Regions from separate parts of the Streptomyces citrinus genome, predicted to be linked through region 1. Evidence: riboswitches for the same ligand, from Rfam matches in the RefSeq annotation. Region 1 holds a riboswitch; each other region holds the start of a gene.

Region 1 (7,507 bases):
TCTCGGTGGCGACCTCCGCCTCCTGGTAGAGCTTGTCGACCTTCGCTTTCACCTCGGTCGGGGAGAGCCGTGGCTCCGCGTGCGCCGCGCCGCCGTCGAAGGCGGTGGCGGTCGCCGCGGAGGCGAGGGCGAGGGTGGCCGCTGTGCGGGCCGTACTGCCACTGAGCGAGCGCTGTCGGGGCTTGCGGTGCGCTGCCGGCACGTGACGCCACGTCCTTTCGGAACGTCCTGCTTACGCGTCCGGCGGCGGCCCGCACAGGGGGAGCGGGCCGCCGCCGGACCTTTCTCGGCGGTGGTGTCCGACTGCCGCCCCTGGCCCGGGCGGCGGTGGGGAGCCGGTCACCTGAGGAAGGACGCTAAACCTGGGCGTAACGGGTTGGCGGCGGATTGTTCGCAACTGGTCCGTTTGTTATGGGTGGTGTCAGAGAGTGACAGGCGCGTGCCCGCGGATGCTCGTGCGAGGCGCTTGAGAGGTGGGGGAGTGCGAGGGAGCGCGAGGAAGTGCGTGGGGGAGCGGTGGCGGGCGACGATCACCGCCCGGTTACGCTCCGCCTCATGGACGTACTCATCCACATCTTCGTCGGCCTGCACATCATCGGCATCGCCTCCCTGCTCGGCGGCTTCCTCACGCAGATGTCCGCGATGGGGCAGGGCACGGCCCGCTTCAACAAGGCCATGCTGCACGGCGCCCTGACCATGCTGGTGACCGGCGTCGCCCTCGTCGGCCTCAATCAGGCCGACGACAACACCGTGAACAACATCAAGATCGGCGTGAAGCTGGCGATCCTGATCGTCATCCTCGGCATCGTGTACGTGAAGCGCGACGAGGAGAAGGCGGAGAAGGGCCTGTTCGCGGCGGTCGGCGGTCTGACGATCGCCAACATCTTCATCGCCGTTCTCTGGACCTGAGGGGCCTGGGAGTCCTGAGGGGGCTCAGAGACCTGTGGGTCTCGTTCGGGGCGGTGCAGCACCGCCCCGAACGAGACCCGAGTCAGGCCGGGTCAGGCCGGCCGCACCACGCTGTGGATCGACGACGTGCCGTCGTAGTAGATGGACTCCTCGCGGACGTACGCGCCCGGCTTCGGCGCGTGGATCATCATGCCGTCGCCGAGGTAGAGGCCGACGTGGCTGATGTCGTCGTAGAAGAACACCAGGTCACCGGGTTGGATGTCGGACAGCGGCACCGTCGTGCCGAACTCGACCTGGTCCCACGTGGTGCGCGGCAGTGAGATGCCGGCCGCCTTCCACGCGGCCTGCGTGAGCCCCGAGCAGTCGTACGAGTCCGGGCCCGTCGCGCCCCACACGTACGGCTTGCCCTCCTGCGCCTTGGCGAACGCGAGCGCCTTCGCGGCCTTGGTGGCGTACGAGTCGGAGGCCGAGGAACCGGAGTCCGAGGAGCCCGTGTCGGACGACGAGCCCGCGGCCTCCTCCTGCTGGGCGGCCTCCTCGGCCGCCTCGCGCTTCGCCTCCTCATCCGCCTTCTGCTGGGCGGCGAGCTCCGCGGCCTTCTTGGCGGCCGCCTCCTGCTTGGCCTTCTCGATGGCCGCGAGACGCGCCTTCTCCTCGGCGGTCAGCTTGGAGAGCAGTTGGCGCGCGTCGGACAGCTTGGTCTGCACGTCCTGCTTGGTGGTCTTCAGCTCGGCCTGCGACGTGGTCAGGTCCTCGAGGCCGGCCTGCGCCTCGGTCCGCTTCTTCGCGGTGGTGCGCTGCTGGACCTGGTAGTCGTCGACGGCCTTCTTCTGCTCACCGGTGAGCCGGCTCATCAGCTGGCGCTGCGAGAAGTAGTCCTCGGGGTTGTCCGCGAGGAACATCGTCGCCGTGTCGCTGACGCCGCCCGTGCGGTACTGCTCGGCGGCGAACCGGCCCAGCTTCTGGCGTGCCGTGTTCATCTTCTCGGTGCGCTGCGCGATGTCGTCGAGGAGCTTGTCGACCTGCTTCTTCTTCCCCTCGGTCCGCTCCTTGGCCGCGTTGTACTTCTGTGTGGACACCTCGGCCTGCCGGTACAGGGTGTCGACCTTCTTCTGCACCTCTTCGATGCTCGGCCGGTCGGGCTGCGTGGGGGCGGCCTGGGCCGTCTGCGACAGCAGGGCGACGGAGGTGAGCGCGGCGGTCGTGATGCCGACGGCGGGTGTCGTACGGAGGCCGCCGGAGATCCGGGACCGGCTGCGCGGCTTGCGGTGCGACGCCAAGGCAGGCGACTCCTTCCATGGTCCGCCTACCGGGTTAGCTGTCGGGTTCGGGCGGGTGACGCTCGTCGTGCGGAAGGCTGCCCTACGGTCAACTGCCCGGTGCTGCCGGGTCGTTGGTCCGATTCACCCCAAGGTCGGTGGGTCCCCGGTTCCCTGCCTCGCGGCGTACGGAACTCAGCGGGGGCTGTCCGGTCGCCGCGTTGTTCGCGGGCGGGGGGACGGACGGCCCGCGCAGCACGGTAGCCAACTCGTGTTGCCGCTGTGAAGGTTGATGTTCGATATGCCCGATACATTTTCGTGACCTTGGATACTCCTGCGGCCCGAGCCTCTCCATGCCTGGCCGATCCGGAAGGATCTGCGACGAGTTGTCCGTAGATTGGCCGGAGTCTTCACGGAGTTACGGAGTCCGCCGACATGTCCGCACTAGGGTCCTGCTCCCGAAGGATGAGGGGGTAGCAGATGTCGATCAGCAGTCAGGGACGCAGGGCCGTGGCCGCCACCGCCGGAGCCGCGGTCGCCGTGGGGGTCGGACTGAGCGCGGGACCGGCCGCCGCCGGCGACGCGCACGGCACCGGAAAGCCGGTGGTCGAAGTGATCGCGGCGAAGCTCGACAACCCGCGCCAGCTCTCCGTCGACCACGGCCACGTCTACGTCGCCGAAGCCGGCCGGGGCGGCAAGAAGTGCCTGCCGGGCGGCGGCGGCCCCGAGGGCGACACCTGCCTCGGCACCTCGGCGGGCGTCACCAAGCTGTACCGGGACGGCGGGCGGTGGCGGCAGGCGACGTTCGTCGCCGGGCTGCCGTCGGCCGCCACCGCGGACGGCGGCTTCGCGACCGGCCTCGACGGTGTCTCCGTACGGGACGGGCGCGCGTCCGGCGTCATGACGTGGGCGCCGCCGAGCCAGGTCCCCAAAGGCAAACCGTGGAACACGCTCGGCAAACTCCTCGACCTGGACTGGGGGCACCACCGGGTCGCGGCCGACATCTCGGCCGTCGAACTGAAGTACAACCCGCACAAGGCGTCCGTCGACTCCAACCCGTACGCCGTGCTCGCGCTGCCCGACGGGCGCCGCGTCGTCGCGGACGCGGCGGGCAACGACCTCGTCGTGGTCTCGCCGGGCGGCAAGGCGAAGCCGTTCACCGTCTTCCCGAACCACAACGGCCACGAGGCCGTACCCACCTCGATCGCCCTCGGGCCCGACGGCAATCTCTACGTCGGCGACCTGAACGGCGAGGCCACCAAACCCACCGCCCGCGTCTGGAAGGTCAGCCCGCGGGGCAGGATCCTCGGCTGGACGTCCGGCTTCGGCTCGATCACCGGCGTCGCCGTCACCGAGCGGGGCGATCTCTACGTCAGCCAGCTCTTCGCCGGGACCGTCACCAGGATCGACCACGCCACGAAGAAGCGGACCAGCGTGAAGGTGCCCTTCCCGGCCGGCGTCGCCGTCGACCCGTGGGACAAGAAGGTGTACGTCTCCGCATGGTCGGTCGCGGACCGTGACGGGACGGTCATGGAGGGCGGCAAGAAGTCGCCCGGCGGACAGGTCTGGCAGATCCTCGGCTTCTGACCAGCCACTTCTCCGAATCCGGGGACGTGCGGACGGCCCGTCTTCGCGCGGTGTCGTGAAGGCGGCGGCGGGGTGTCAGTGGGGCGGCCTAGACTCGTAGAGCGATGAGCAGCCTCTTTGACGACAACTTCCTGGCCAGCCTCCAGAGCGGTACGCAGGAGCCCCCGCCGCCGCCCGAGGACACCGACCCCGCGACGGCTCCCGAGCCGATCCCGGACGACCTGTTCGGCGGGAAGTTCGACGTGCCGCCGTCCAGGGACGGCCACTACCGCGACGGTGCGCCGCGCCCGGTGATCGACTCGGCCGCGCTCCTGGACGGGCTGAACGAGAACCAGAAGGCGGCCGTCGTGCACGGCGGCTCGCCCCTGCTCATCGTCGCGGGCGCCGGTTCCGGCAAGACCCGTGTCCTGACCCACCGCATCGCGTACCTGCTCGCCGAGCGCGGGGTCCACCCCGGCCAGATCCTCGCGATCACGTTCACGAACAAGGCCGCGGGCGAGATGAAGGAGCGCGTCAGCCAGCTCGTCGGCCCGCGTGCCAACGCGATGTGGGTGTCCACTTTCCACAGCGCGTGCGTGCGCATCCTGCGCCGCGAGTCGAAGAAGCTCGGCTTCACGTCCTCCTTCTCGATCTACGACGCCGCCGACAGCAAGCGGCTCATGGCCCTGGTCTGCCGCGACCTGGATCTGGACCCGAAGAAGTTCCCGCCGAAGTCCTTCAGCTCCAAGATCTCGAACCTGAAGAACGAGCTGATCGACGAGGAGGACTTCGCCGCCACCGCCGCCGACGGCTTCGAGAAGACCCTCGCCCAGGCGTACGCGATGTACCAGTCGCGGCTCCGCGAGGCCAACGCCCTCGACTTCGACGACCTGATCATGACGACGGTGAACCTGCTGCGCGCGTTCCCCGACGTCGCCGAGCACTACCACCGCCGCTTCCGCCACGTCATGGTCGACGAGTACCAGGACACGAACCACGCGCAGTACGCGCTGGTGCGGGAGCTGGTCGGCCCGACCGACGGCGAGGGCGCCGACCCGGCCGAGCTGTGCGTCGTGGGCGACGCCGACCAGTCGATCTACGCCTTCCGCGGCGCCACGATCCGCAACATCCTCCAGTTCGAGGAGGACTACACGGACGCGACGACGATCCTCCTGGAGCAGAACTACCGCTCCACGCAGACGATCCTCACCGCGGCCAACGCGGTCATCGAGCGCAACGAATCGCGCCGCCCCAAGAACCTGTGGACGAACGCGGGCGCGGGCGCCCAGATCACCGGCTACGTCGCGGACACCGAGCACGACGAGGCGCAGTTCGTCGCCGAGGAGATTGACCGGCTCACCGACGCGGGCGACGCGAAGGCGGGCGACGTCGCCGTCTTCTACCGGACGAACGCACAGTCCCGCGTCTTCGAAGAGATCTTCATCCGCGTCGGCCTGCCCTACAAGGTCGTCGGCGGCGTCCGCTTCTACGAGCGCAAGGAGGTCCGGGACGTCCTCGCCTATCTGCGCGTGCTGTCGAACCCCGAGGACTCCGTCCCGCTCCGCCGGATCCTGAACGTGCCGAAGCGCGGCATCGGCGACCGCGCCGAAGCGATGATCGACGCCCTGTCGCAGCGCGAGAAGATCTCCTTCCCGCAGGCGCTGCGCCGCGTCGACGAGGCGTACGGCATGGCGGCCCGCTCCACGAACGCGGTGAAGCGGTTCAACACCCTCATGGAGGACCTCCGTACGATCGTCGAGTCGGGCGCGGGCCCGGCCACGGTCCTGGAAGCCGTCCTCGAACGGACGGGATACCTCGCCGAGTTGCAGGCCTCGACCGACCCCCAGGACGAGACCCGGATCGAGAACCTCCAGGAACTCGCCGCCGTGGCCCTGGAGTTCGAGCAGGAGTCCGGCGCGGCGGAGGAGAACCAGGACGTGGTGAGCGGCGGCACGCTCTCCGACTTCCTGGAGCGCGTCGCACTCGTGGCCGACTCCGACCAGATCCCGGACGAGGACGACGACGGCAGCGGCGTCATCACGCTGATGACCCTGCACACCGCGAAGGGCCTCGAATTCCCGGTCGTCTTCCTGACCGGCATGGAGGACGGCGTCTTCCCGCACATGCGCTCGCTGGGGCAGACCAAGGAACTGGAGGAGGAGCGGCGGCTCGCGTACGTCGGCATCACGCGTGCGCGCGAGCGGCTCTACCTGACGCGCTCCTCGATGCGCAGCGCCTGGGGCCAGCCCTCGTACAACCCGCCGTCCCGCTTCCTGGAGGAGATCCCGGAAGCGCACCTGGAGTGGAAGCGCAAGGGCGGTGCGGCCCCCGCGCCCTCGACCAAGAGCATCGGCGGCGGCATCGCCGCGTCCCTGTCGTCGTCCCGCTCCCGTACGACACCGGCGTTCGCCACGCGCCGCGCCAACGAGAAGCCGGTGGTGTCCCTCGCCGTCGGCGACCGCGTCACGCACGACCAGTTCGGCCTTGGCACGGTCGTCGGCGTGGGCGGCTCCGGCGGGAACGCGGAGGCGACGATCGACTTCGGCGACCCCAAGCCGAAGCGGCTGCTGCTGCGGTACGCGCCGGTCGAGAAGCTGTAGCCGGCTCCGTGGGGCCAGGGCTCTACGGAGCCAGGGTCCTATGGGGCTGCGGCTCCATGGGGCTGCGGCTCTATGGGGCCTGCGGCTCTATGGGGCCTGCGGCTCTGCGGGGTTACGGGGGAGGGATCAGGTCGGGTCGAGGCCGTGGCTGCGCAGCCACGGCAGCGGGTCGATCGCCGAACCGCCGCCCGGCCGTACCTCGAAGTGGAGGTGCGGGCCGGTCGAGTTGCCCGAGTTGCCCGAGCGCGCGATGACGTCCCCGGCCTTCACCGGGCCGCTCATCACGGTGTGCGCGGAAAGGTGGCAGTACCAGGTCTCGGTACCGTCCTTGGCGGTGACTATCGCCATGTTCCCGTACGCGCTGTTCCACTGCGTGCGCACGGTCCCGTCCGTCGCCGCCATCACCGGAGTCCCGTACGACACGGGGAAGTCGATGCCGCTGTGCACGGACATCCAGTTGATACCGGCCTGGCCGTAGTAGGCGCTGAGGCCGTGCTCCTTCACCGGCAACGCGAACTTCGGGCGGGCCGCCTCCTTGCGGGCGGCCTCCTCGGCGGCCTTCTTGCGGTCCGCCTCCTGCTTCGCCTTGAGGTCGATCCGCTCCTGCGTGCGGCTCGCCCGGTCGGCGAAGTCGCCCGCGTCCGCGGAGAGGTCCTGCAACTGCGTGTCCAGCTTGTTGTTCACCGCGGACGGCTTCACGGCGCTCGCGTCGGGCGCCGACGCCGCCTGCGTCTCCTTGCCTTCGTCGCCGCCGCCCATCACGGACGCCGCCGCGGCCCCGGCCACGCCGATCACGCACACCGAGGGCACGGCGACGGTCAGCAGCGCGGAACGCTTGGCGGGGGTGCGGCGCCGGGCCCGGCCGCGCGACGCGGCACGCGGCGTGAACTCCGCTTCCGGGGATGCGGGTTCAGGGTCGGGGTGGGGGTGGGGGTGGGGCTGAGGTTCAGGGACGGGCTCGGGGTGGGGCTCGGGTTCCGGTTCGGTGTGGGCCTGGGCGTGGTCGACCGGGCTGTACTGGTCCGGGATCTGCTCGTGCTCGACCGTTTCACCGGAACCGGCGCTGTTCCACGCCGTGGCGTCGTACGCGCCGGTGTCGTAGGCCGTCGCACCGAAGACCGGCGCCTCGAAAGTCTGCGTCTCGTAGCTCTGCGCGCCGCCGTAGGCCTGCGT
Region 2 (7,507 bases), 2.3 Mb from region 1:
CAGTCGTCGCAGGCGATCGCCGACCACCTCGACGCCCCGGCAACCCTAGGAGTCACCATGGCGCACATCGACGCACAGGATCTGGCCGACCGCTACGCCGCCGTCTGGAACGAGCCGGACCCCGGCCTGCGCCGCAAGGCCGTGGAGGACCTGTGGGCGCGGGACGGGGTCCATGTCCTGCGGCCGCCGCAGGAGATGCGTGCGGAGGCGGGCCGGCTCGGGTTCGCCGACGCGGTGCTCGTGGCGCGCGGCCACACCGAGCTGACGGCCCGGGTGGCGCGCGCCCACGAGGAGTTCGTAGCGTCCGGCGAGTTCACCTTCCGTGCCGCGCCGGACGCCGCGGCCGCCCTGGAGGACGTCGTCACGTTCCGCTGGCAGTCGGTGCGCGTGGCGTCCGGTGAAGTGACGGGTGGCGGCCTGGAGTTCGTGACCGTCGACGAGGACGGCCGGATCACCCGCGACTATCAGTTCCCGGCCCTGTGACGCCGGCCGTGCCTGTTGCGCCCTCGGCGCGGGCCCGGCCCCGCCGCCGGGCTCCCGCCCCTGACGCGTAGAACGCCAACCCGATCCCGATGAACAGCAGCAGCGGCAGGACCTGGCTGAGGGTGTACTGGAGCCGCTCCCCGGCGAACGAGGCGGGGAGCGAGTCCGCTGCGCTGCCCGCCGTGCCGAACCAGCCGACGCCGAACCCCGGCCAGACCAGCACGACCACGGTGAACGCCACGAACCCGGTGGCCAGCAGGCTGACGATCCGGGCGCCGGCGCGTCCGCCCGGCACGGCGTACGGGCGCGGCTGGTTTGGGTACTTGCGGCGCAGGACGGCGAGGCTCGGGAACGTGATGACGTACGAGATGAAGGTGGTGCAGATCGTCAGGCCGAGGCCGGCCGCGAAGTACTTCTCGCCGTTGCCCCCGGTGAGGTTCAGGGCGACGACGAAGAAGACGGTGCCGAGCACGGCGGACAGGAAGTTGACCCGTACCGGCGTGCCGTGCTTCTCGGAGATCCGGCCGAGCCACGCGGGCCCCGCGCCGTCCGCGCACGCCACGGCCTGCGCGCGGTGGGCGCCCATCGCCCAGGTGACACCGGACGTGAGCAGGCCGATGATGAGCCCCGCGGCGGCGACCCCGCCGAACACGGAGCCGAGTCCGGTGAGCGTGACGGTTCCGTCGGCGGCGATCGACCCTCCGTAGACCGTGAACACGGCCTTGCACGCGTCGATGAAGCCGCCGAGGCTGCCGATCTCCTGGCTCGGCAGGACGAACAGGATGCCGAGGATGGGCCCTCCGTAGAGCAGCACGGCGGCGAGTCCCGAGCGCAGGATCGACAGGGGGATGTCGCGGCGCGGGTTCTTCATCTCCTCGGCGGCGGAGCTGGGCAGTTCGAAGCCCACGTAGTTGAAGATGAGGACGGGGACCAGTGCCACGAATCCGGCGTACGTCGGGGTGAACTCGCCGGCGGGCAGTGTGTGCACACCGTGTTCGGCGGCGAAGACCACGACGGAGACGAGGAAGAAGCCGAGCAGCACGATCCGTGCGACGGCGCCGGCGATGGGCACCCACTTGCCGATGCGCACGGACTGGACGACCGCGAGCGCGCCGCCCCAGATGAAGACGAGACCGGCGAGGTACTTCCAGAGGCCGGGCAGCGGCGTGAAGAACTCCTCCCAGGTGGTGAGCGCGATGATGCACAGGCTGCCGCCCACCCACACCGGGTTGGATATCCAGTAGAGGAGCTGGTTGACACCGGCGACGAGCCGGCCGAAGGCGAGCCGCGTCCACACGTACGGGCCGCCCTGCACGGGGAAGGCGGAGCCGAGTTCGGCGACGAGCAGCCCGTACGGCAGGAAGAACGCGAGGGCGAGGATCGCCATCCAGGTGATCCCCTGCGGGCCCTGCGCCGCGACCGAACCGATGGTGTCGAGGCCGACGAGCGTGCAGATCAGGAAGAACAGCACATCGAGCCGGCGCAGGTCCTTGCGCAGCCGGGAACGCTGTTCGCCCCAGCCTTCCGAGAGGTCGGGGGCGCCCGCTGGGGGCTGGGTCGGCGGAATGGGCGGCGCTTGGGTCACGAGGTGCTCCTGGCGGCGACAGGACTGCTCCGACGGGGGGACGACCGACCCCTATTGACTGAATGGCCAGTCAGTAAGGGAAAGTAGTGGGACTGTGGCGTGCCCGTCAGGAGGGTGTCAAGAGTCGTGCACGAAGCCGCGGCCCGCGCCCGCGTACGGACCTCCCCCGCTGCCGTCCGCCGACAGGAACAACTAGGGTGACCGCGTGGCCAGAGTCCGGTTGAGCGTGGCAGAGCGGCGCGAAGAGCTGCTGCGCGCCGCCATCGAACAGATCGAGGCGCGCGGTGTCGCCGCCGTGCGCATCGCCGACGTGGCATCGGCGCTCGGCGTGAGCAACGCGCTGGTGCTGTACCACTTCTCGACGAAGGAGAAGCTCGTCGCGGCCGCGTTCACCTACGCCGCCGAGGGCGACCTGGCGCATCTGCGCAAGCTGCTCGGGCGTCGCACGTCGGCCCTCAAACGACTGCGGGCGGCGGTGCGCTGGTACGCGCCGACCGGGCAGGCCAAGGGCTGGCGGCTGTGGATCGAGGGCTGGGCCGCGTCCCTGCGCGAGCCCGCGCTGCGCGAGGTCGCCCGCGACCTCGACAAGCGGTGGAAGGCGGCGCTCGCGGACGTCATCGCGGAAGGCGTCGCCGCGGGCGAGTTCAGCTGCCCCGACCCGTCGGCGACGGCGCTGCGCCTGACAGCCCTGCTCGACGGACTCGCCGTGCAGATGACGGCGTACGACGGCGCGGTGTCGCGGGCCCGCACGCAGGAGTGGGCGGACGAGGCGCTGGCGCGTGAACTGGGCCTGGAACGGGCGGAGTTGACGGCGGCGGGCCGGTAGCCCGCCACCTCCACCACACGCTCGGACGCGCCTCCCCGCGCACGCTCAGGCACACCTCCCGCGTTACCCCAAGACTCACGGCCACTCGCACAGCGCCGCGACACTCGCCTCGTCACTCACCGCAGCCCGTACACCGCCGCGATGCCCGCCCCATCACTCACCGCGGCTCACAGCCCCCGTGAGGCTCACCCCATGCCTCACCGCAGCTCGTACACCGCCGTGAGGCTCACCTCGTCCTCGATCTCGCCCGGCGCCACCGGAACCTTCTCCGCCTCGTCGAAGGCGACCGCCGAGACCGCGACCGGGCGCGGCCGACCGCTCGCGCTCTCTTCGAGCGACACCAGCCGACCGAGCTTGCGCCCGGTCAGCGCGGCGTACTGCACGGCCTTCGCGTGGGCGTCGGCGTGGGCGGCCGCGCGGGCCTCGGCGCGCAGGGCGCCGGGGTCGGCGACGTCGAAGGCGACCGCGTCGACCCGGACCGCGTCGCCCGCCGCGTCCGCCATCGCCTGGATGACGGCGCCGGTGCGCGCCAGGTCGCGGACCTTCACGGAGAACGTCTGGGAGGCCTGGTACCCGGTCAGTTTCGGGGTCGCGTCGGGCTCGGGCCCGTTCGCGTACACGGCGGTCAGCGTGAGGCTCTCGGTACGTACGTCCCGGTCGGCGACACCGGCCTCGCGCACGGCGCCGAGCAGCGCGTTCGCGGCGCGGCTCTGAGCGGCCAGCACCTCCTGCGTGGTGGTGCCGGAGACCTCGACGCCCGCCGTGACGGTCGCCATGTCGGGTGCGGCAGTGGCCCGGCCCTCGCCGGTGACGGTCAGAGTGGTGGGCTTGGGGGCCGGCGCGGTAACGGCGGCCGGGGCCTGCTGGGCCGCGACCGCGGGGACCGCGGGCAGCCCGACGGCGAGCAGGGCGGCGGCGAGCGCGGCGCAGTGGCGGGTGCTTACAGGCATGGGACGGGGTCCTTCCCGGTCGGGCCCGGCCGGACGGCGGGCAGCCGACATCCCAGCACCCGCGCCGGCCCGCCCGGCCACGCCACTCCGCCCGGTCACCTCACCGGCTCAGCGGGGCCGTCCGTGGGTGGCGGTCAGGACGCCGACTCCAGGTGCGCCTTGATCGCGTGCGGGTCGATGAACCCCTTGGCCTGCACCCGGTCACCGGAGGACTCGCCGCGCAAACGTCGCCCGATCCACGGCACGAGGAACTCCCTGGCCCAGTGGATGTCGTCGCGCCGCACCTCGAACGTGCCGCGGGGCGGCAGCAGCGGCCAGGGCTGCTCCGGGTCGGCCGGGACCTCGACGCCGAGCGCCTGCGCGGCGCGCAGGGCGACCCGGGTGTGCCCCTCGGCCGAGAGGTGGAGCCGGTCCTCGTCCCAGGCCCTGCGGTCATGCAGGGACTTCAGGGACCACAGGTCGAGCATCGCGCAGCCGTGCCGGTCGGCGATGGCCCTGACGTGCATGTTGTACGTGGCGATCTTGCCGCGCAGATGCTTGAGCACGGCCACGTCGCGGGTGTCGAAGCCGGTGGCGACCATGACGGTCCCCGCGGCCTCGGAGAGCCGGACGACGGCCTTCTCGAAGCGTTCGGCCACGTCATCCGGGTCGGTGCCGGGACGGATGATGTCGTTGCCGCCGGCGACGAGGGTCACCAGGTCCGGGGCGAGCTCGACGGCCCGCGGGAGCTGGTCCTCGACGATCTGGTCGATGAGTTTGCCGCGCACGGCGAGGTTCGCGTACTGGAAGGTGTCCTCGGGGACGCGGTCGTCCAGGAGGACGGCGAGCCGATCCGCCCACCCGACGAAGCTCCCGTCGGGCCCGGGGTCCCCGACGCCTTCGGTGAAGCTGTCCCCCACCGCCGCGTAGGACCGAATCGTGCCGCCGCTGAGTGATCTCGATTCGTTTGCCACGACCACACATCTTTCACCCTGGGATGTGACCTACGCGACCGTAGCCAGGGGTTGACGGGTGGTGAGATAGCCCACTCGGCCCACCGGGAATATCCCGGTGGGCCGAGTGGATCGCGCGCGTCAGACGTTCACACCGTGCTCGCGGAGGTAGGCGAGCGGGTCGAGGTCGGAGCCGTAGTTCGGGGACGTACGGATCTCGAAGTGCAGGTGCGGACCGGTGACGTTGCCGGTCGCCCCGGAGAGTCCGATCTGCCGGCCCGCGGTGACGGCCTGCCCGGCCGAGACGCCGACCGAGGACATGTGGGCGTACTGCGAGTAGCGGCCGTCGGCGTGCTTGATGACGACCTCGTTGCCGTAGCTGCCGTCCCAGCCCGCCGAGACGACGGTACCGGCGGCGATCGCCTTGATGGAGGTGCCCGTGGCGACCGTGAAGTCGGTGCCGGTGTGGTAGCCGCTGGACCACATGGAGCCGGTCTGGTGGTACGGCGTGCCGGTGGAGGCGTCGACGGGCTTCACGTAGGCGGCCGTGGTGGTGGCGCTCGCCTGCGTCGCGGTGGTGGCGGCCTTGGCCGCGCCGTCGAGGGTGAGCTTCGTGCCGGGCTTGATGAGCGCGGCGTCGGAGCCGATGGCGGCCTTGTTGGCCTGGTAGAGCTGCTGCCAGCCGCCGTCGACGTCCTGCGCCGCGGCGATCTTCGAGAGCGTGTCCCCGGCCTTGACCGTGTACGTCTTCGCCTCGGCCGTGGCGGCGTGCGCGCCGGTGGCGCCGATCAGCGGCAGGGCGAGCGCGGCACCTCCGGCGGAGGCGACAGCGGCGGCGCGGGTGACGCGGTGGGACTTCGGGCGGCGGTGCTTTCCCTGTGCGGGCATGCCGATTTTCCTCTCCGTCGCCTGCGAGGTGAGCTGTCGGGTTCGGACGGGAGATGTCCGGCCGCACCCGGGTCACGGACGCGACTTCACCCCGAGCCGCATGGGGAATTCCCTGGGCGGCGTACTGCCTGTGGGTCCCCCGCTCCTGCCGTCACGGGTCGTCGTTCGGAATCCGGGGCGGCGGCAGGACTAGGCGTTCCGACCGGATTGAGTGGTGACCGTAAGGCAGGGAGAAAGGCGGCGACAAGCGCCGAATTCACTTCCGCGGGCCCTTTCTTGATCGCCTGAGAGATTCCTGTGTCACCCTCCGCGACCTTTTCACTTTGCCAACGCCTTACCCGTAGCAATTTCTCTGCGGCCCCCCTCGGGAATCCACCACGGAACGTCACGGCTATGAGCCTGCTCACGCGCACCCCCACAACACCCGCCCTACGGGGGACAGTTACCACGTAAAGCCCTCAAAACGGACAGACGGTTGCCTGGGGAACCATGTCGTATCGTCAGGAGCGCGATCCACCGGCGAGCAACGTCGGTGCACCGACCGGGAGGAGCCCCCGTGACGCAGCACGCCCCGTCCACCGAGCCCGAGCTGACCGGAGTACGCAACTTCCGGGACGTCGGCGGCCTCCCGACCGTGGACGGCCGGCGCGTGCGCCAGGGCGTGCTCTACCGCAGCGGACATCTCGCCCACGCCACCGCCGAGGACGCGGCGTTCCTCGCGGGGCTCGGCCTGCACACGGTCTTCGACTTCCGCAACGCGGCGGACCAGCGCCTCGAGGGCGCCGACGTCGAGCTGCCCGGTGTGCGCAATGTGAACCTGCCGCTGTCCGACCCCGCCGACGGCGCCGAGTTCTGGCAGATGGTCCGCGACGGCGACATAGAACAGCTGCGCACCCTGCTCGACGAGGGCCGCGCCGCGAACCGCATGATCACGTCGTACCGCTCGATCATCACGCAGCGCACCGGCGAGCACAGCCGAGTCCTGCACGCGATGGCCGAGGACAGCGTCCCGGCGCTGATGCACTGCGCCGCGGGCAAGGACCGCGCGGGCCTGTCGATCGCGGTGACGCTGCTCGCGGTCGGCGTGGAGCGCGACGCCATCGAGGCGGACTACCTGGAGTCGAACGCGAAGCACCGCCGCTACAAGGTGCGCCGCAGCGGCACCTCGGCGGACACGTACTCCCCCGAGGTCATGGAGCTGCTCAGCCCCCTCTTCGACGCCCGCGCCGAGTACCTGCACGCGGCCTTCGAGACGGTCGAGGAGACCTGGGGCAGCACGGACCGCTACCTCGAAGAGGGCCTGAAGCTCAGCGCCGCCGACCGCGAGCGGCTGCGGGAGCGCCTGCTGGACTGAGGTCCGCCGCGCGCCTACTGGCCGCCGCCCAGCGTGAACAGCAGGTAGATGAAGGCGGCCAGGGCGTGCCCGGCGAAGACGTACACGAGCACCCGCACCCAGATGCCGCGCGGCAGCTTGTCCTCGATGTCGCGGCCCGCGGGCCGCTCGGTGTCGCTCATGTCAGACCTCCCGGATCGGACCGGCCGCGGGGCCGAGGCACAGCGCGGCGGTCGGGCTCTGCAACAGGGTGTGGACGAAGAGGAGCTCGGCCCCGCCCTGGTCCGCCGCGGCGAGCCGGTGCGGGGTGAGGGAGTCGAAGTGGGCGCTGTCACCGGGACCCAGCCGGTGGGAAGTGTCCCCGAGCCGCAGCCGCAGTCGCCCTTCGAGGACGTAGAGCCATTCCTCGCCGGGGTGGACCCGGACGATGTCGCCCTGGCTGCCGTACGGGATGTGGACCCGCAGCGCCTGCATGCCGCGCCCGGCGGCGCCTGCCTGCCGGTACACCCA
Region 3 (7,507 bases), 1.3 Mb from region 1:
CAGCTCTGTGGTTTGCTGCGTGTTTTGCGTTCTCCGCGATCGAAGGGACGTACATGCCCATGGGTCACACGGCCACCGCCGAGGCCGGCTCCGGCGGCCTGACAGCGACCGAGCACCGGCTGGCCAACGGCCTGCGCGTGGTGCTCTCCGAGGACCACCTGACCCCGGTCGCCGCGGTCTGCCTCTGGTACGACGTCGGCTCGCGCCACGAGGTCAAGGGCCGTACGGGCCTGGCTCACCTTTTCGAGCACCTGATGTTCCAGGGCTCGAAGCAGGTGCACGGCAACGGCCACTTCGAACTGGTCCAGGGCGCGGGCGGCTCGCTCAACGGTACGACGAGCTTCGAGCGCACGAACTACTTCGAGACCATGCCCGCCCACCAGCTGGAGCTCGCGCTCTGGCTGGAGGCCGACCGCATGGGCTCGCTGCTCGCGGCGCTCGACGACGAGTCGATGGAGAACCAGCGCGACGTCGTCAAGAACGAGCGCCGGCAGCGGTACGACAACGTGCCCTACGGCACCGCGTTCGAGAAACTGACCGCCCTCATGTACCCCGAGGGCCACCCGTACCACCACACGCCCATCGGCTCCATGGCCGACCTGGACGCGGCCACCCTCGAAGACGCGCGGAACTTCTTCCGCACCTACTACGCGCCCAACAACGCGGTGCTCTCCGTAGTGGGCGACATCGACCCCGAGGAGACGCTCGCCTGGGTCGAGAAGTACTTCGGTTCCATCCCCGGCCACGACGGCAAGGCCGCGCCGCGCGACGGCTCCCTGCCCGACGTCATCGGTGAGGAACTGCGCGAGGTCGTCGAGGAGGACGTGCCCGCGCGCGCCCTGATGGCGGCCTACCGGCTCCCCGAGGACGGCACGCGCGCGGGTGACGCCGCGGACCTCGCCCTGACCGTGCTGGGCGGCGGCGAGTCCTCGCGGCTCTACAACCGCCTCGTCCGCCGCGACCGCACCGCCGTGGCCGCCGGGTTCGGTCTGCTGCGCCTGTCCGGGGCGCCGTCCCTGGGCTGGCTCGACGTGAAGACCTCCGGTGACGTCGAGGTGCCGGTGATCGAGGCAGCCGTCGACGAGGAGCTCGCCCGGTTCGCCGAGGAAGGCCCCACCGCCGAGGAGATGGAGCGCGCCCAGGCCCAGTTGGAGCGCGAGTGGCTCGACCGGCTCGGCACCGTCGCGGGCCGCGCCGACGAACTGTGCCGCTACGCCGTCCTGTTCGGCGACCCGCAGCTCGCCCTCACCGCCGTACAGCGCGTCCTGGACGTGACCGCCGAGGAGGTCCAGGAGATCGCCAAGGCCCGCCTGCGCCCCGACAACCGCGCGGTCCTCGTGTACGAGCCCACGGCACCCGCCGAGACCGAAGACGACAGCGACGAGGAGGCGGGCCGGTGACCGAGCAGCTCGCGACCATGGACTTCCACCCCCAGCCGCAGGCCGGCGCCGCCAAGCCGTGGGCCTTCCCGGCCCCGGAGCGCGGTCAGCTCGGCAACGGCCTGACCGTGCTGCGCTGTCACCGCCCCGGCCAGCAGGTCGTCGCCGTCGAGGTCAACCTGGAGGCGCCTCTGGACGCCGAGCCCGCCGGGCTCGACGGCGTCGCCACGATCATGGCGCGTGCCTTCAACGAGGGCACCGACAAGCACTCCGCCGAGGAGTTCGCGGCCGAACTGGAGCGCTGCGGCGCCACGATGGACGCGCACGCCGACCACCCCGGCGTCCGCGTCTCCCTCGAGGTGCCCGTCTCCCGGCTCCCGAAGGCGCTCGCGCTGCTCGCCGACGCCCTGCGCGCGCCCGCCTTCGCCGACAGCGAGATCGAGCGCCTGGTGCGCAACCGCCTGGACGAGATCCCGCACGAGAGCGCCAATCCGGCCCGCCGCGCAGCCAAGGAGCTCTCCCGGCAGCTCTTCCCGGCCACCGCGCGGATGTCGCGCCCGCGTCAGGGCACCGAGGAGACCGTCGCCGCCATCGACGCGGCCGCCGTACGCGCCTTCTACGAGAAGCACGTACGCCCCGCCACGGCCACGGCCGTGGTGGTGGGCGACCTGACGGGCGTCGACGTCGACGCCCTCCTGGGGGACACGCTCGGCGCCTGGACCGGCGACACCACCGAGTCCCGTCCCGTCGCGCCGGTCACCGCCGACGACACCGGACGGGTCGTCATCGTGGACCGCCCGGGCGCCGTGCAGACGCAGCTGCTCATCGGCCGCATCGGACCCGACCGGCACGACCGTGTGTGGGCCGCGCAGATCCTCGGTACGTACTGCCTCGGCGGCACCCTCACGTCGCGTCTGGACCGTGTCCTGCGCGAGGAGAAGGGCTACACCTACGGGGTGCGTTCCTTCGCCCAGGTGCTGCGTTCGGCGCCGGACGGGACGGGCGCCGCGATGCTCGCCATCAGTGGTTCCGTGGACACGCCGAACACCGGGCCGGCGCTCGACGACCTCTGGAAGGTCCTGCGCACGCTGGCCGCGGAGGGCCTCACGGACGCCGAGCGGGACACCGCGGTGCAGAACCTGGTGGGGGTGGCCCCGCTCAAGTTCGAGACCGCCGCGGCCGTCGCCGGCACGCTCGCCGACCAGGTCGAGCAGCACCTGCCGGACGACTACCAGGCCACGCTGTACCGCCAACTGGCCGCCACGGGCACCGTGGAGGCCACCGCGGCGGTCGTGAGCGCCTTCCCGGCCGACCGTCTGGTGACGATCCTGGTGGGAGACGCCGCGCAGATCGAGGAGCCCGTCAAGGCGCTCGGGATCGGCGAGGTGAGCGTCGTCGCCGGCTGACCGGACGCCCCGTACGACACCACGAAGCCCCGCAGGCCCCATAGGCCTGCGGGGCTTCGTGGTGTCGCTCACGTCCACAGTTGTCCATCTCTTGAACAGACTTGGATCGCATATGTCCGAATTGAGGTGGAGGTTGCCTGTCTGCTCTGTGGCATGCACTACAAAAGCCGGGATCCGTTTGTTGATTGAAAGATGTCCCGCTTAGCGTCGGTCCGGCTGCCCGCCAGACACACGTCGCGCCCGCGACACCGGGCAGTCATCGCCGAGTCCCCCAGGCGCGAGCCAGGGGAGCCGGGGACCCACCGCAGTCCCTGGGGTGAATCGGGCGCTCTTCCCGCGAGGGGAGGGGGCCCGTAGGAGACCTTCCTGCTCCGAACCCGTCAGCTAACCCGGTAGGCGAGAGGGAAGGAAAGGAACAGCCCCTTCATGGCGTTCACCCGTGCCACCGGGAAGCACCGTCGTCCGAGTCGCCTCACGCGTACCACCGCGCACGTCGCGGGCGTCGCGGCGCTCACCACGACGGGTGTCATCGGAGGCCTCGCCGCCCCGGCTCTCGCCGCCGACACCGCGGCCGCCGAGCAGAACGGTCTGACCCAGGCCATCGCCATCGGCGACTCCCTGGCCGACCAGATCGACGCCCAGGCCTCCGCCCAGAAGAAGGCCGCCGCCGAAGCCGCCGCCGAGAAGAAGGCGGCCGAAGAGGCGAAGAGGAAGGCCGAGGCCGAGAAGCGCGCCGCCGAGGCGAAGGCCAAGAAGGAGCGCGAGGCCAAGGAGCGCGCCGCCCGTGAGGCCGAGCGCAAGCGCCTCAACACCTACGTGGCGCCCATCTCCAACTCGTACGTCTCCACCGCCTACAAGGCGAGCAGCGGCCTGTGGTCCTCCGGCAGCCACACCGGTATCGACTTCCACGCCGCGAGCGGCACCGCGGTCCACGCCGTCGGCTCCGGCACCGTCGTCGAGGCCGGCTGGGGTGGTGCGTACGGCAACAACATCGTGATCAAGATGAACGACGGTACGTACACCCAGTACGGTCACCTGTCGTCCATCGGTGTCTCCGTGGGCCAGTCGGTCACCCCCGGCACCCAGATAGGCCTCTCCGGTGCCACGGGCAACGTCACGGGCCCGCACCTTCACTTCGAGGCCCGTACGACCGCCGAGTACGGCTCGGACATCGACCCGGTCGCGTACCTGCGCTCGCACGGCGTCAGCGTCTGACCCGTTCGACGGACCTCACGAAAGCCCCGGCTCATCGAGCCGGGGCTTTCGCGCGTGCAGACCACTCCTGTCCAAAAAATATCCATGGATTCAGGGCTGCCGTCGGAAATTCAGGGACGGTGGAATAGAGTCATTGGACAAGCGCGCTGATCGAGTGTCAATCGCGCTTGCAGGGGCGTCAATCGACCGCGTTTCGCGGGGATTAAGGCGGAGGTCGGGTCATGCGCATTCCCGCGCACTCGGTATGCACGGCGATCCGCGACGACATCGTCGCGGGTGTCTACGAGCGCGGCGGCAGGCTCACCGAGGAACTGCTCGCGCGCCGCTACGGAGTCTCGCGTGTGCCGGTCCGTGAGGCGCTGCGCACCCTGGAGGCGGAGGGGTTCGTCGTCACGCGCAGGCACGCGGGCGCGTGCGTCGCGGAGCCCACCGAGCAGGAGGCGGCCGATCTCCTGGAGATCCGCATGCTGCTCGAACCGCTGGGTGCGGCCCGCGCGGCGCAGCGCCGCACCGAGGCCCACCTCAAGGTCCTGCGCGGCCTGGTCAGGCTGGGCCAGGAGCGCTCCAGGCGAGGTCAGAGCGAGGATCTGCGCTCCCTCGGCGGCTGGTTCCACGAGACGCTCGCCCAGGCCTCGGGCAGCCCGGGTCTGATCGCCCTGCTCACCCAGCTCCGCCACAAGATCGCCTGGATGTACGCCGTGGAGACGCCGGCCCAGCCCGCCGAGTCCTGGGCGGAGCACGGCGCCATCGTCGACGCGGTGGCGCGCGGTGACGCCACGCGCGCGCGGACCCTGACCGCCCTGCACACCGAGCGGGCCACGGCGGCCCATCGGCTGCGCGTTCCCCGCGCGGGCGATCGTGTGAGGACTTCGCAACCTCCTGTAAACACGGCGGGGCTCCGCCATTAACAGGGGGGCCGTATACAAAGAAGTGCGCTATTCGCCGAATGGGTCGCGGAGTAATTGATGCTGCCCATTGATTTCCGGTGCGCGCTTTCCCGTACGTGAATTCAGGTGCGGCCGGGGGGGAAAGTAAAACAGCGGAGCCGCGCGACCCCGGGGGGAATCGCGCGGCTCCGCTGTTATTGCTGAGATCGATGACTCAGACGGTCTCGGGAAGCTCCTCGAGTCCCTCGGCGACCAGCTTCGCCAGACGGTCGAGGGCGGCATCCGCACCCTCGGCGTCGGAGGCGAGGATGATCTCCTCGCCGCCCTGAGCGCCCAGGCCGAGCACCGCGAGCATGGAGGCGGCGTTGACCGGGTTGCCGTCGGCCTTGGCGATCGTCACGGGGACGCCGGACGCGGTGGCCGCGCGGACGAAGATGGAGGCGGGGCGGGCGTGGAGGCCCTCGGCCCAGCCGACGTTGACGCGGCGCTCAGCCATGTGATGCTGCCCTTCAGGTGTCTCACGGTTGTCTAGACCATTCTCACACACCGGCGAACGTGCTCGACGCGGACCCAGGTCCCCTGCGCGCACGGCCGTTCGGCCCTCCATAGCCTGCCTGCCCCACGCGCACGACGCGACCCGTACGACGAGCCCCCGCTTGTCGGTGGGCCGCCCTACCCTTGCGGCATGGAGACCCCGTCGGACCGGCACGCCTACCCCGCCCACTGGGAGGCCGACGTCGTGCTGCGCGACGGCGGCACCGCGCGGATCAGGCCGATCACCACCGAGGACGCCGAGCACCTGACCAGCTTCTACGAGCAGGTCTCGGACGAGTCGAAGTACTACCGCTTCTTCGCGCCCTACCCGCGTCTGTCCGACAAGGATGTCCACCGGTTCACCCATCACGACTACGTGGACCGCGTCGGACTGGCGGCCACGGTGGGCGGCGAGTTCATTGCGACGGTGCGCTACGACCGGATCAACGCGCAGGGCAGGCCCGCCTCCGCGCCGGCCGACGAGGCCGAGGTCGCCTTCCTCGTGCAGGACGCCCATCAGGGGCGTGGCGTGGCGTCCGCCCTTCTGGAGCACATCGCGGCCGTCGCCCGCGAGCGCGGCATCCGCCGGTTCGCCGCCGAGGTGCTGCCCGCCAACACCAAGATGATCAAGGTGTTCACGGACGCCGGATACACGCAGAAGCGCAGCTTCGAGGACGGCGTCGTCCACCTGGAGTTCGACCTGGAGCCCACGGAGGCGTCGCTCGCCGTGCAGCGCGCCCGGGAGCAGCGCGCCGAGGCCCGATCCGTGCAGCGCCTCCTCGCCCCCGGATCGGTCGCCGTGATCGGCGCGGGGCGTACACCCGGGGGAGTGGGCCGCAGCGTTCTCGACAACCTGAAGGACGCGGGCTTCACCGGCCGCATGTATGCGGTGAACAAGGCCTACCCCGAGGACTTCAAGGAGCTCGACGGCGTCCCCGCCCACCGCTCCGTCCGTGACATCGACCCCGCCGAGCCCGTCGACCTGGCCGTCGTCGCCGTCCCCGCCCCCGACGTCCCCGAGGTCGTCGCCGAATGCGGCGAACGAGGCGTACAGGGCCTCGTCGTCATCTCCGCCGGCTACGCGGAGAGCGGCGCCGAAGGCCGCGAGCGCCAGCGGGAACTGGTGCGCCAGGCCCGCACCTACGGAATGCGCATCATCGGGCCCAACGCGTTCGGGGTGGTCAACACCTCACCCGACGTACGGCTCAACGCCTCGCTCGCCCCCGAGATGCCCCGCCCCGGACGCATCGGCCTGTTCGCCCAGTCCGGCGCCATCGGCATCGCCCTCCTCGCGCGGCTCCAGCGGCGCGGCGGGGGAGTCACCGGCCTCACCGGCGTCTCCACGTTCGTCTCCGCGGGCAACCGCGCGGACGTCTCCGGCAACGACGTCCTCCAGTACTGGTACGACGACCCGGACACGGACGTCGCTCTCATGTACCTCGAATCGATCGGCAACCCGCGCAAGTTCACCCGCCTCGCCCGCCGCACCGCGGCCGCGAAGCCCCTCGTGGTCGTCCAGGGCGCCCGGCACAGCGGCATCGCCCCCACCGGGCACACCGTGCGCGCCACCCGCCTCCCGTACGCCACCGTCTCCGCGCTCCTGCGCCAGGCCGGCGTCATCCGGGTCGACACCATCACCGAACTCGTCGACGCGGGGCTCCTGCTGGCCCGCCAGCCGCTCCCGGCGGGCCCGCGCGTCGCCATCCTGGGCAACTCCGAATCGCTGGGTCTGCTCACGTACGACGTCTGTCTCTCCGAAGGGCTGCGGCCCAAGCCGCCCCGCGACCTCACCACCGAGGCCTCCGCACAGGACTTCCGTGCCGCCCTGGAGGACGCGCTCGCGGACGACAAGACCGACGCCGTCGTCGTCACCGCGATGCCGACCGTGGGGGAGGACCCGACCGAGGACGCCGAGCTGGCCGCCGCCCTGAGCGCGGCCGCCGCGACCGTGCCCACGAAGCCGGTGCTCGTCGTCCACGTGGAGCTGGGCGGCCTCGCCGAGGCCCTGTCCGCCGCGGCGAGCACCGGGCCCAACGCCCCGGGAGCGCAGCCCGCGGCCCGGCCCGCACCCGCCGCCGAGGACGCC
Region 4 (7,507 bases), 160 kb from region 1:
TTCTCCTCCGCCTTGGCGGGCGCCGGAGCCGGCTTGGCGGCCTCGTAGAACTCCTCGCGCGGAGTCTCCAGGGCACCGAGCGCGGTGATGTCGCGCTTCTGGAACATGTTGATCGTCCACTCGGCGATCACACGGATCTTGCGGTTGTACGTCGGCATCGCCATGCCGTGGTAGCCACGGTGCATGTACCAGGCGAGACGGCCCTTGAGCTTGATCTTCATCTTGCCCATGACGATCATCGCGACGCCCTTGTGCAGGCCGAGACCGGCGACCGCACCCTTGTTGGCGTGCTTGTAGTCCTGCTGCGGGAAGCCCCGCATGCCGGAGACCACGTTGTCGCCGAGGACCTTGGCCTGGCGCATGGCGTGCTGCGCGTTCGGCGGGCACCAAGCGTTCGGGTTGCCGTTGGCGCGCCCGACGAGGTCCGGGACCTGGGCGTTGTCGCCCGCGGCCCAGATGTAGTCGGTGCCCTGGACCTGGAGCTTCTCGCTGGTGTCCACGTGGCCGCGCGGGCCGAGCGGGAGACCGAAGCGGGCGAGCGCCGGGTTCGGCTTGACGCCGGCGGTCCACACGATGGTGTTGGAGTCGGCCTCCAGGCCGTTGCTGAGCACGACGTGACCGTCGACGCAGGACGGCATCGTGGTGCTGAGGTAGACCTCGATCCCGCGGGACTCCAGGTGCTTGCGGCCGTAGACGCCGAGCTCCGGGCCCACCTCGGGCAGCACCTTGTCGGCGGCGTCGACCAGGATGAAGCGCATGTCCTCGCGCTTCACGTTCTTGTAGAACTTGGCCGCGTCGCGCGCCAGGTCCTCGACCTCGCCGATCGTCTCGGCGCCCGCGAAGCCGCCACCGACGAAGACGAAGGTGAGCGCCTTGCGGCGGATCTCCTCGTCGGTCGTCGACTCGGCCTTGTCGAGCTGCTCGAGGACGTGGTTGCGCAGCCCGATGGCCTCCTCGACGCCCTTCATACCGATGCCGACCTCGGCGAGGCCCGGCGTCGGGAAGGTGCGGGAGACCGCGCCGAGCGCGATCACCAGGTAGTCGAAGGGCACCTCGTACGCCTCGCCGACGAGCGGGGCGACCGTGGCGACCTTGCGGTCCTGGTCGATGGTGGTGACGCGGCCGGTGAGAATCTCGGCTCCCGGCACAGCGCGTCGCAGCGGGACGACGACGTTGCGCGGCGAGATGCTGCCGGCGGCGGTCTCGGGGAGGAAGGGCTGGTACGTCATGTACGAGCGCGGGTCGACGACCGTGACGGTCGCTTCCGCGTAACGCATCTTCTTCAGGATGCGTCGCGCCGCGTACAGGCCTACGTACCCACCCCCGACAATGAGGATCCTGGGACGCTCCGTGGTGCTCATGCCATCGAGTATCCACCCGACTGGAGGGGGTCGCTCGTGCGCCCCTTCACAAGGTTCCGTGAGGGCTCTGCTACACTTCGCCGCCCACGTGACCCATGTCATGGCGTTCACAGGGAACCACGGTGTACCGCCAGTCGTTCCTCACCCCTCTTGAGCAGCCACAGTGGGCATTCGGACGCACTGGACCACTCCCGGTTTTCACGTGCGCGTAACACTGCGGGAACCCCGTGAACCTCTCCCGGCAAGGTCCTCGGCCGACCCCGAACGGGCTCTCGGGCCGCAATTGACGCCCAAGAGGACCGAATTCCTTGTGAAGAACTTCACGAACTTTCCCGACGGGGTGTCGCCGGAGCGTGTCGCGGGGGCCGTTTCACGTGCTCAGGCGGGGTGCGACACGCTCATGCGAGACGGTTTCGGGCCCTGGTGATCAGGCGATCGACCAGGCGATCCCGTCCAGGATGTCGTGCTCACTGACCACGACCTCCCGCGCGCCGGTCCGCTCCATGATCAGACGCAGCACGAGCGCGCCGGAGGCGATGACGTCGACGCGGCCGGGGTGGATGACCGGCTTCAGGGCGCGCTGGTCGTGCGTGGACGTCAGCAGCCAGTCGGTGAGCTCGGCGACCCGCTCGTAGGAGATCCGGGAGTGGTGGATGGCCGTCGAGTCGTAGGCGCCCAGGCCGAGCGCGAGCGCCGCCACCGTCGTCACCGAACCGGCGAGGCCCACCAGGGTGCGGGCCTCCTCCAGCGGGACGGTACGCGCGACGAGGTCCAGGGCGGCGGCGATGTCCTCGCGGACCGCCTCGATCTGCGCCGGGGACGGCGGGTCGGTCAGCGTGCCGTCGTCGCCGACGAGGTGGCGCTCCGTCATGCGGACGCAGCCGATGTCGACGGAGCGGGCGGCGCGGACCGCGTCGTCGCCGACCACGAACTCCGTCGAGCCGCCGCCGATGTCGACGACCAGGTAGGGCTTGTCGAGGCCCTCCCGTCGCCCGGTGAGCTCCTTCGTGGCGCCCGTGAAGGAGAAGGCCGCCTCCTGGTCGCCCGTGATGACCTCGGGCTCGACGCCCAGGATGTCGAGGACGCCCCGCACGAAGTCATCGCGGTTCTCGGCGTCGCGGGAGGCGGAGGTCGCCACGAAGCGGACGCGCTCCGCGCCGTGCTCCTTGATGGCCTCGGCGTACTCGCGGCAGGCCGCGAAGGTGCGCTCCAGGGCCTCGGGGGCCAGCCGGCCCGTCCTGTCGACGCCCTGGCCGAGCCGGACGATCGTCATCCGGCGGTCCAGGTCGACGAGTTCGCCGGTCTCCGGGTTCGCGTCGGCGACGAGCAGCCGGATGCTGTTGGTTCCGCAGTCGATGGCGGCGACGCGCGTCATTCGGCCACCTCCGCGCCGTCGCACGGCGTCACGCACGGCCCCTTCTTCCACCACTCGGGGAGCATGGCGATGGCCTCGTCGCCGAGCGGGTTCACGCCCGGACCGGCCGCCAGGGAGTGGCCGACCAGGACGTGCAGGCACTTCACACGGTCCGGCATGCCGCCCGCGCTCGGGAAGCCCTCCAGGACCTCGATGGCGTCACGGCGCGCGAGGTAGTCCTCGTGCGCGGCGCGGTACTGCTTGGCCAGCTCCGGGTCGCTCTGGAGACGCTCGGTCATCTCCTTCATGACGCCGTTGGCCTCCAGCGTGCCGATGGCGGAGGCAGCGCGCGGGCACGTCAGGTAGTACGTCGTCGGGAACGGCGTGCCGTCCTCCAGGCGCGGGGCCGTCTCGACCACGTCCGGGTTGCCGCAGGGGCAGCGGTGCGCGATGGCCCGCAGACCGCGCGGCGGGCGGCCCAGCTGCTCCTTGAACGCGTGGATGTCGGCGTCCGTGGGCGCGGTCGGCTCGGTCTGGGGAGGAGGCGTCTGCATGACTGTCTTCGGCGTCTTTCGTCGTGTACGTGGATCAGTCGTGTACGTGGATCAGTCGTCCACGTGGATCAGTAAGAGGGGTTCAGTCTGCCTGGTCCGCCTGGTCGGCCTTGTCGACGCCGTCCCAGACGTTCGAGTACCAGGGCCGGTCGGCGGCGCCCTGCTCGACGCGGCTCGACTGGGTGGCGCGCGGATCGGGTACCACGTACCCGGTCTCGCCCGGCATCACCATGTGCAGGCGCTCCCGGATCCGCTGCTCGGCGTAGGAGTCGTCCTGCCAGCGGGCCTTCTCGTCGCGGAGCCGGTCGACGCGCTCCTTGGCCTCCTGCTGCTGCCGCTGGAGGTCCTCGATCTCGCCGCGCTGGGAGACGTACTGCCTTATGGGATAGGCGAGGGCGACGACCAGTGTGCACAGGACGAGGGCGAGGAGCGCCGCGCGGCCGGTGAGGCGGGAGCGGCGGGCCTGGCGCTTGTTCTGCGAGCGGTAGACGCGCTCGGCGGTCTGCTCGCCGAGCAGGCGGAGGCGGGTGGCCGTGGAGAAGCGGTCTCTGGAGTCCCTGTCACGGACCTTGCCCGGCATCCTCTCCGCCTCCCCTGCCTCACGTACGTACGTCCCCGCACACGGTACGGGACCGAGTGCGGGGACGTACGTAACTACTGCTTCAGCCGGGCTTCGGGGCCGGTCAGCCCTTGAAGCGCGGGAAGGCCGAGCGACCGGCGTAGACCGCCGCGTCGTCCAGGATCTCCTCGATGCGCAGGAGCTGGTTGTACTTGGCGACGCGCTCGGAGCGGGCCGGGGCGCCGGTCTTGATCTGGCCGCAGTTCGTGGCGACGGCGAGGTCCGCGATCGTCACGTCCTCGGTCTCGCCGGAGCGGTGCGACATCATGCACTTGAAGCCGTTGCGCTGGGCCAGCTCGACGGCGTCCAGGGTCTCGGTCAGCGAACCGATCTGGTTGACCTTGACGAGCAGGGCGTTGGCCGAGTTCTCCTCGATGCCGCGGGCCAGGCGCTCCGGGTTGGTGACGAACAGGTCGTCGCCGACGAGCTGGACCTTGTCGCCCAGCTTCTCGGTGATGACGTGCCAGCCGGCCCAGTCGTCCTCGTACAGCGGGTCCTCGATGGAGACGAGCGGGTACGCGGAGACGAGCTCCTCGTAGTACTCCGTCATCTCGGCGGCGGAGCGCTCCTTGCCCTCGAACTGGTACTTGCCGTCCTTGTAGAACTCGGAGGCGGCGACGTCCAGCGCGAGCGCGATCTGCTGGCCGGGGATGTAGCCGGCCTCCTTGATCGCTTCGAGGATGAGGTCGAGCGCGGCGCGGTTCGACTCCAGGTTCGGGGCGAAGCCGCCCTCGTCGCCGAGGCCGGTGGACAGGCCCTTGGTCTTCAGCACCTTCTTGAGGGTGTGGTAGACCTCGGTGCCCCAGCGCAGGGCCTCGGAGAAGGACTCCGCGCCGATCGGGGCGATCATGAACTCCTGGATGTCGACGTTGGAGTCGGCGTGCGACCCACCGTTCAGGATGTTCATCATCGGGACGGGCAGCAGGTGCGCGTTCGGGCCACCGAGGTAGCGGAACAGCGGCAGGTCCGAGGCCTCGGACGCGGCGTGCGCGACGGCGAGGGAGACGCCGAGGATGGCGTTGGCGCCCAGCGAGCCCTTGTTGTCCGTGGCGTCCAGGTCGAACATCGCCTGGTCGATCAGGCGCTGCTCGGTGGCGTCGTAGCCGACGAGCTCCGGGCCGATCTGCTCGATGACGGCGAGGACGGCCTTCTCGACACCCTTGCCCTGGTAACGGTTGGGGTCACCGTCACGGAGTTCGATGGCCTCGAAGGCACCGGTGGAGGCACCGGACGGAACAGCAGCACGACCCGTGCTGCCGTCGTCGAGGCCGACCTCGACCTCGACCGTGGGGTTGCCTCGGGAGTCCAGGATTTCCCGGGCTACGACGACGTCGATGGACGGCACGAGCATCTCCTTCTGGGATGTGACGCAGGCTATGCGGGGCCGCGATGCACGGCCTCGACTCCTTGAGCCTAACCGGCTCCGGAGCATCGGCCAGCCGACCGACCGACTCTTGGACAACGCCGTGAGCGAAATGTTCCTGAACGGAACAAAAACAGTGACCCCCGTCCCGGAATGCGGGACGGGGGTCACCGATGCGAGCGGCCCGTGGGGACGGGGGCGGGGATCTCGGCGTCCGCCGATGCCGAGTGCCCCTCTACCGGTGCGCACCCATATATAGAGACACCGGCCCGGAGAGGTGCCGGCCTCTACGGGTGCTGGAGGTGCGCACCCGGTGCGGCCTACTTCAGGTGGAGCTGCTGACCCGGGTAGATCAGGTCCGCGTCCTTGACGATGTCCTTGTTCAGCTTGAACACCTTCTGCCAGGTCGTGCCGTGCGCCTCGGCGATCTTGCCGAGGGTGTCGCCGGACTTGACCTTGTACTCGCCGTCGCCCTTCTCGACCGTCTTGCCGGTGGGCGTGGTGACGGTCTCGCGCTTCTCGGAGCGGGTCGTCGTGGACGAGTCCGAACGCTCCTGCTGCTTCGGCTGGGCCTGCTGCGGCTGGGTGCTCTGCTGCGGGGCCTCGGCGGCGGGAGCGGAGGTGTTCGCGGACGCGCCGGACAGGTTCACGCCACAGCTCGGCCAGGCGCCCTTGCCCTGCGAGGCGAGGACCTTCTCGGCGACGGCTATCTGCTGCGCCTTGGAAGCCTGGTTGGCGGTGGACGCGTAGGCGGTGCCGCCGTACGCGGCCCACGTGGAGGAAGAGAACTGGAGGCCACCGTAGTAGCCGTTGCCGGTGTTGATCGCCCAGTTGCCACCGGACTCGCACTGGGCGACCTGGTCCCACTCGGAGGTGGTCGCGGCGGAGGCGGACGTGGCGCCCATCAGCGGAACGGCGACGGCGGCACCGGCGACACCGGCGAGCGTGGCGACACGGACGGCCTTGGACGGGCGGCGGTGCTTGCCCTTGCTGGAAAGCAGCATGGAGAGATCCCCTCACCGACGCCTACGAGGTGAGCTGTCGGGTTCGGGCCAGTGAGTGCCCGGCCGCGCATCCTTGTGCGCGGCTTAACCCCTAGCCGTTCGAAGTCGTCGACCTCGCACGGCGCTTACCTGGGTCCCCCGCTCCTGCCTACGGCGCTGACGCGTCGACTGTTCCCGTACGGACGTTGGCAGGATTCGGCGTGACGTCCATCGGGGCCCGCTGTGGCGAGCGGTCACGACCGTAAGCAGTCGATCCGCCCTATTTCAAAGACGATCAGGCCCTTTGAGACCCATCTCTCACTTGCGCTAAAGCGGACAAACGGCCATCAATGGGCCCCGAACTCCCGCTACTTTTCGACCGATTCGAGCCCAAGATCCAGACTCTGACCAGGAATGATGAGGTCCGGGTCCGAGCCGACCTCCTTCTTGTTCAGGTCGTAGAGCGCGGCCCACCCGCCGTCCACGTCCTGAGCGTCGGCGATGTCCCAGAGGTTGTCGCCGGAGCGGACCGTGTAGGCCCCCTCGCCGCGCTCGTCGCCTCGGGAGGCGTGACGCCCCTCTCCCGTACGGGAGTCGGTGCCGTCGTCGGCGGCGCGGTCGCCGCGGTGACGGCCGGCGGTGGACGCGTCGTCGGAGGCGGTGGCCGACGCGGAGGACTCCGGGTCGGCCGGGTCGGCCGAGGAAGTGGACTCACTCTGGCCAGACTTGTCCGAGTTGTCGTCTTTGGTGTTGTTGCCGTCGCCGCTGTCGGCACCGGCTTCGTCGGCGTCGAGCTTGTTACCGGAGGTATCCCCCGAGGTGTCGGCTGACGGGGTGTCGGAAGAACCGGAGGAACCGGACGTTTCGGCCTCGTCCGTCGCGCCCGCTTCGTCCGACGCGTCGTGATTCTTCTCTCCCGAGGAGGCGGACGAGGCGTCATCCGTGGCGTCGTCCGACGACCCGGCCGATTCGGACGCCTGCGGGGAGGCACTCGCGCCCGGGTCGACATCGGCCGAGTCGTCGCTCTTGGTGAGGCCCGCCGTGATCGAGCAGCTCGGCCAGGCGCTCGGGCCCTTGTCGCCGAGGACCTTCTCGGCGACGGCTATCTGCTGCGACCGGCTGGCCAGGTCGGCGCGCGCGGCGTACTCGAGGCCGCCGTACTGCTCCCACATCTCCTGCGAGAACTGGAGTCCGCCGTAGTAGCCGTTGCCCGCGTCCAGGCTCCACTGGCCGCCGGACTCGCACTCGGCGAGCTTGTTCCAGGTGGCGGTGG

The links. Region 1 has a riboswitch for cyclic di-AMP ahead of V2W30_RS24095 (NlpC/P60 family protein). Riboswitches for the same ligand answer to the same signal wherever they lie in the genome.
Positions count from the first base shown of each region.
Region 2: another riboswitch for cyclic di-AMP. It lies ahead of V2W30_RS34280 (LysM peptidoglycan-binding domain-containing M23 family metallopeptidase); the one in region 1 lies ahead of V2W30_RS24095 (NlpC/P60 family protein).
Region 3: another riboswitch for cyclic di-AMP. It lies ahead of V2W30_RS29940 (M23 family metallopeptidase); the one in region 1 lies ahead of V2W30_RS24095 (NlpC/P60 family protein).
Region 4: another riboswitch for cyclic di-AMP. It lies ahead of V2W30_RS23420 (transglycosylase family protein); the one in region 1 lies ahead of V2W30_RS24095 (NlpC/P60 family protein).

Region 1 is NZ_CP146022.1:5,148,176-5,155,682, forward strand. It holds gene V2W30_RS24085 (C40 family peptidase) at 1-202, opposite strand, end outside; gene V2W30_RS24090 (hypothetical protein) at 556-909, shown strand; gene V2W30_RS24095 (NlpC/P60 family protein) at 1,002-2,189, opposite strand; cyclic di-AMP (ydaO/yuaA leader) riboswitch at 2,198-2,379, opposite strand; gene V2W30_RS24100 (ScyD/ScyE family protein) at 2,649-3,755, shown strand; gene pcrA (DNA helicase PcrA) at 3,860-6,334, shown strand; gene V2W30_RS24110 (peptidoglycan DD-metalloendopeptidase family protein) at 6,461-7,507, opposite strand, start outside.
Region 2 is NZ_CP146022.1:7,449,170-7,456,676, reverse strand. It holds gene V2W30_RS34305 (hypothetical protein) at 58-483, shown strand; gene V2W30_RS34300 (APC family permease) at 452-2,068, opposite strand; gene V2W30_RS34295 (TetR/AcrR family transcriptional regulator) at 2,295-2,894, shown strand; gene V2W30_RS34290 (SIMPL domain-containing protein) at 3,092-3,844, opposite strand; gene V2W30_RS34285 (SGNH/GDSL hydrolase family protein) at 3,979-4,797, opposite strand; gene V2W30_RS34280 (LysM peptidoglycan-binding domain-containing M23 family metallopeptidase) at 4,918-5,664, opposite strand; cyclic di-AMP (ydaO/yuaA leader) riboswitch at 5,668-5,838, opposite strand; gene V2W30_RS34275 (tyrosine-protein phosphatase) at 6,221-7,018, shown strand; gene V2W30_RS34270 (DUF6126 family protein) at 7,033-7,179, opposite strand; gene V2W30_RS34265 (XRE family transcriptional regulator) at 7,181-7,507, opposite strand, start outside.
Region 3 is NZ_CP146022.1:6,430,624-6,438,130, forward strand. It holds gene V2W30_RS29930 (pitrilysin family protein) at 60-1,400, shown strand; gene V2W30_RS29935 (pitrilysin family protein) at 1,418-2,785, shown strand; cyclic di-AMP (ydaO/yuaA leader) riboswitch at 3,036-3,199, shown strand; gene V2W30_RS29940 (M23 family metallopeptidase) at 3,212-4,000, shown strand; gene V2W30_RS29945 (GntR family transcriptional regulator) at 4,222-4,908, shown strand; gene V2W30_RS29950 (HPr family phosphocarrier protein) at 5,102-5,383, opposite strand; gene V2W30_RS29955 (GNAT family N-acetyltransferase) at 5,573-7,507, shown strand, end outside.
Region 4 is NZ_CP146022.1:4,989,436-4,996,942, reverse strand. It holds gene V2W30_RS23445 (NAD(P)/FAD-dependent oxidoreductase) at 1-1,361, opposite strand, end outside; gene V2W30_RS23440 (Ppx/GppA phosphatase family protein) at 1,789-2,736, opposite strand; gene V2W30_RS23435 (DUF501 domain-containing protein) at 2,733-3,269, opposite strand; gene V2W30_RS23430 (septum formation initiator family protein) at 3,352-3,849, opposite strand; gene eno (phosphopyruvate hydratase) at 3,953-5,239, opposite strand; gene V2W30_RS23420 (transglycosylase family protein) at 5,572-6,255, opposite strand; cyclic di-AMP (ydaO/yuaA leader) riboswitch at 6,260-6,421, opposite strand; gene V2W30_RS23415 (transglycosylase family protein) at 6,603-7,507, opposite strand, start outside.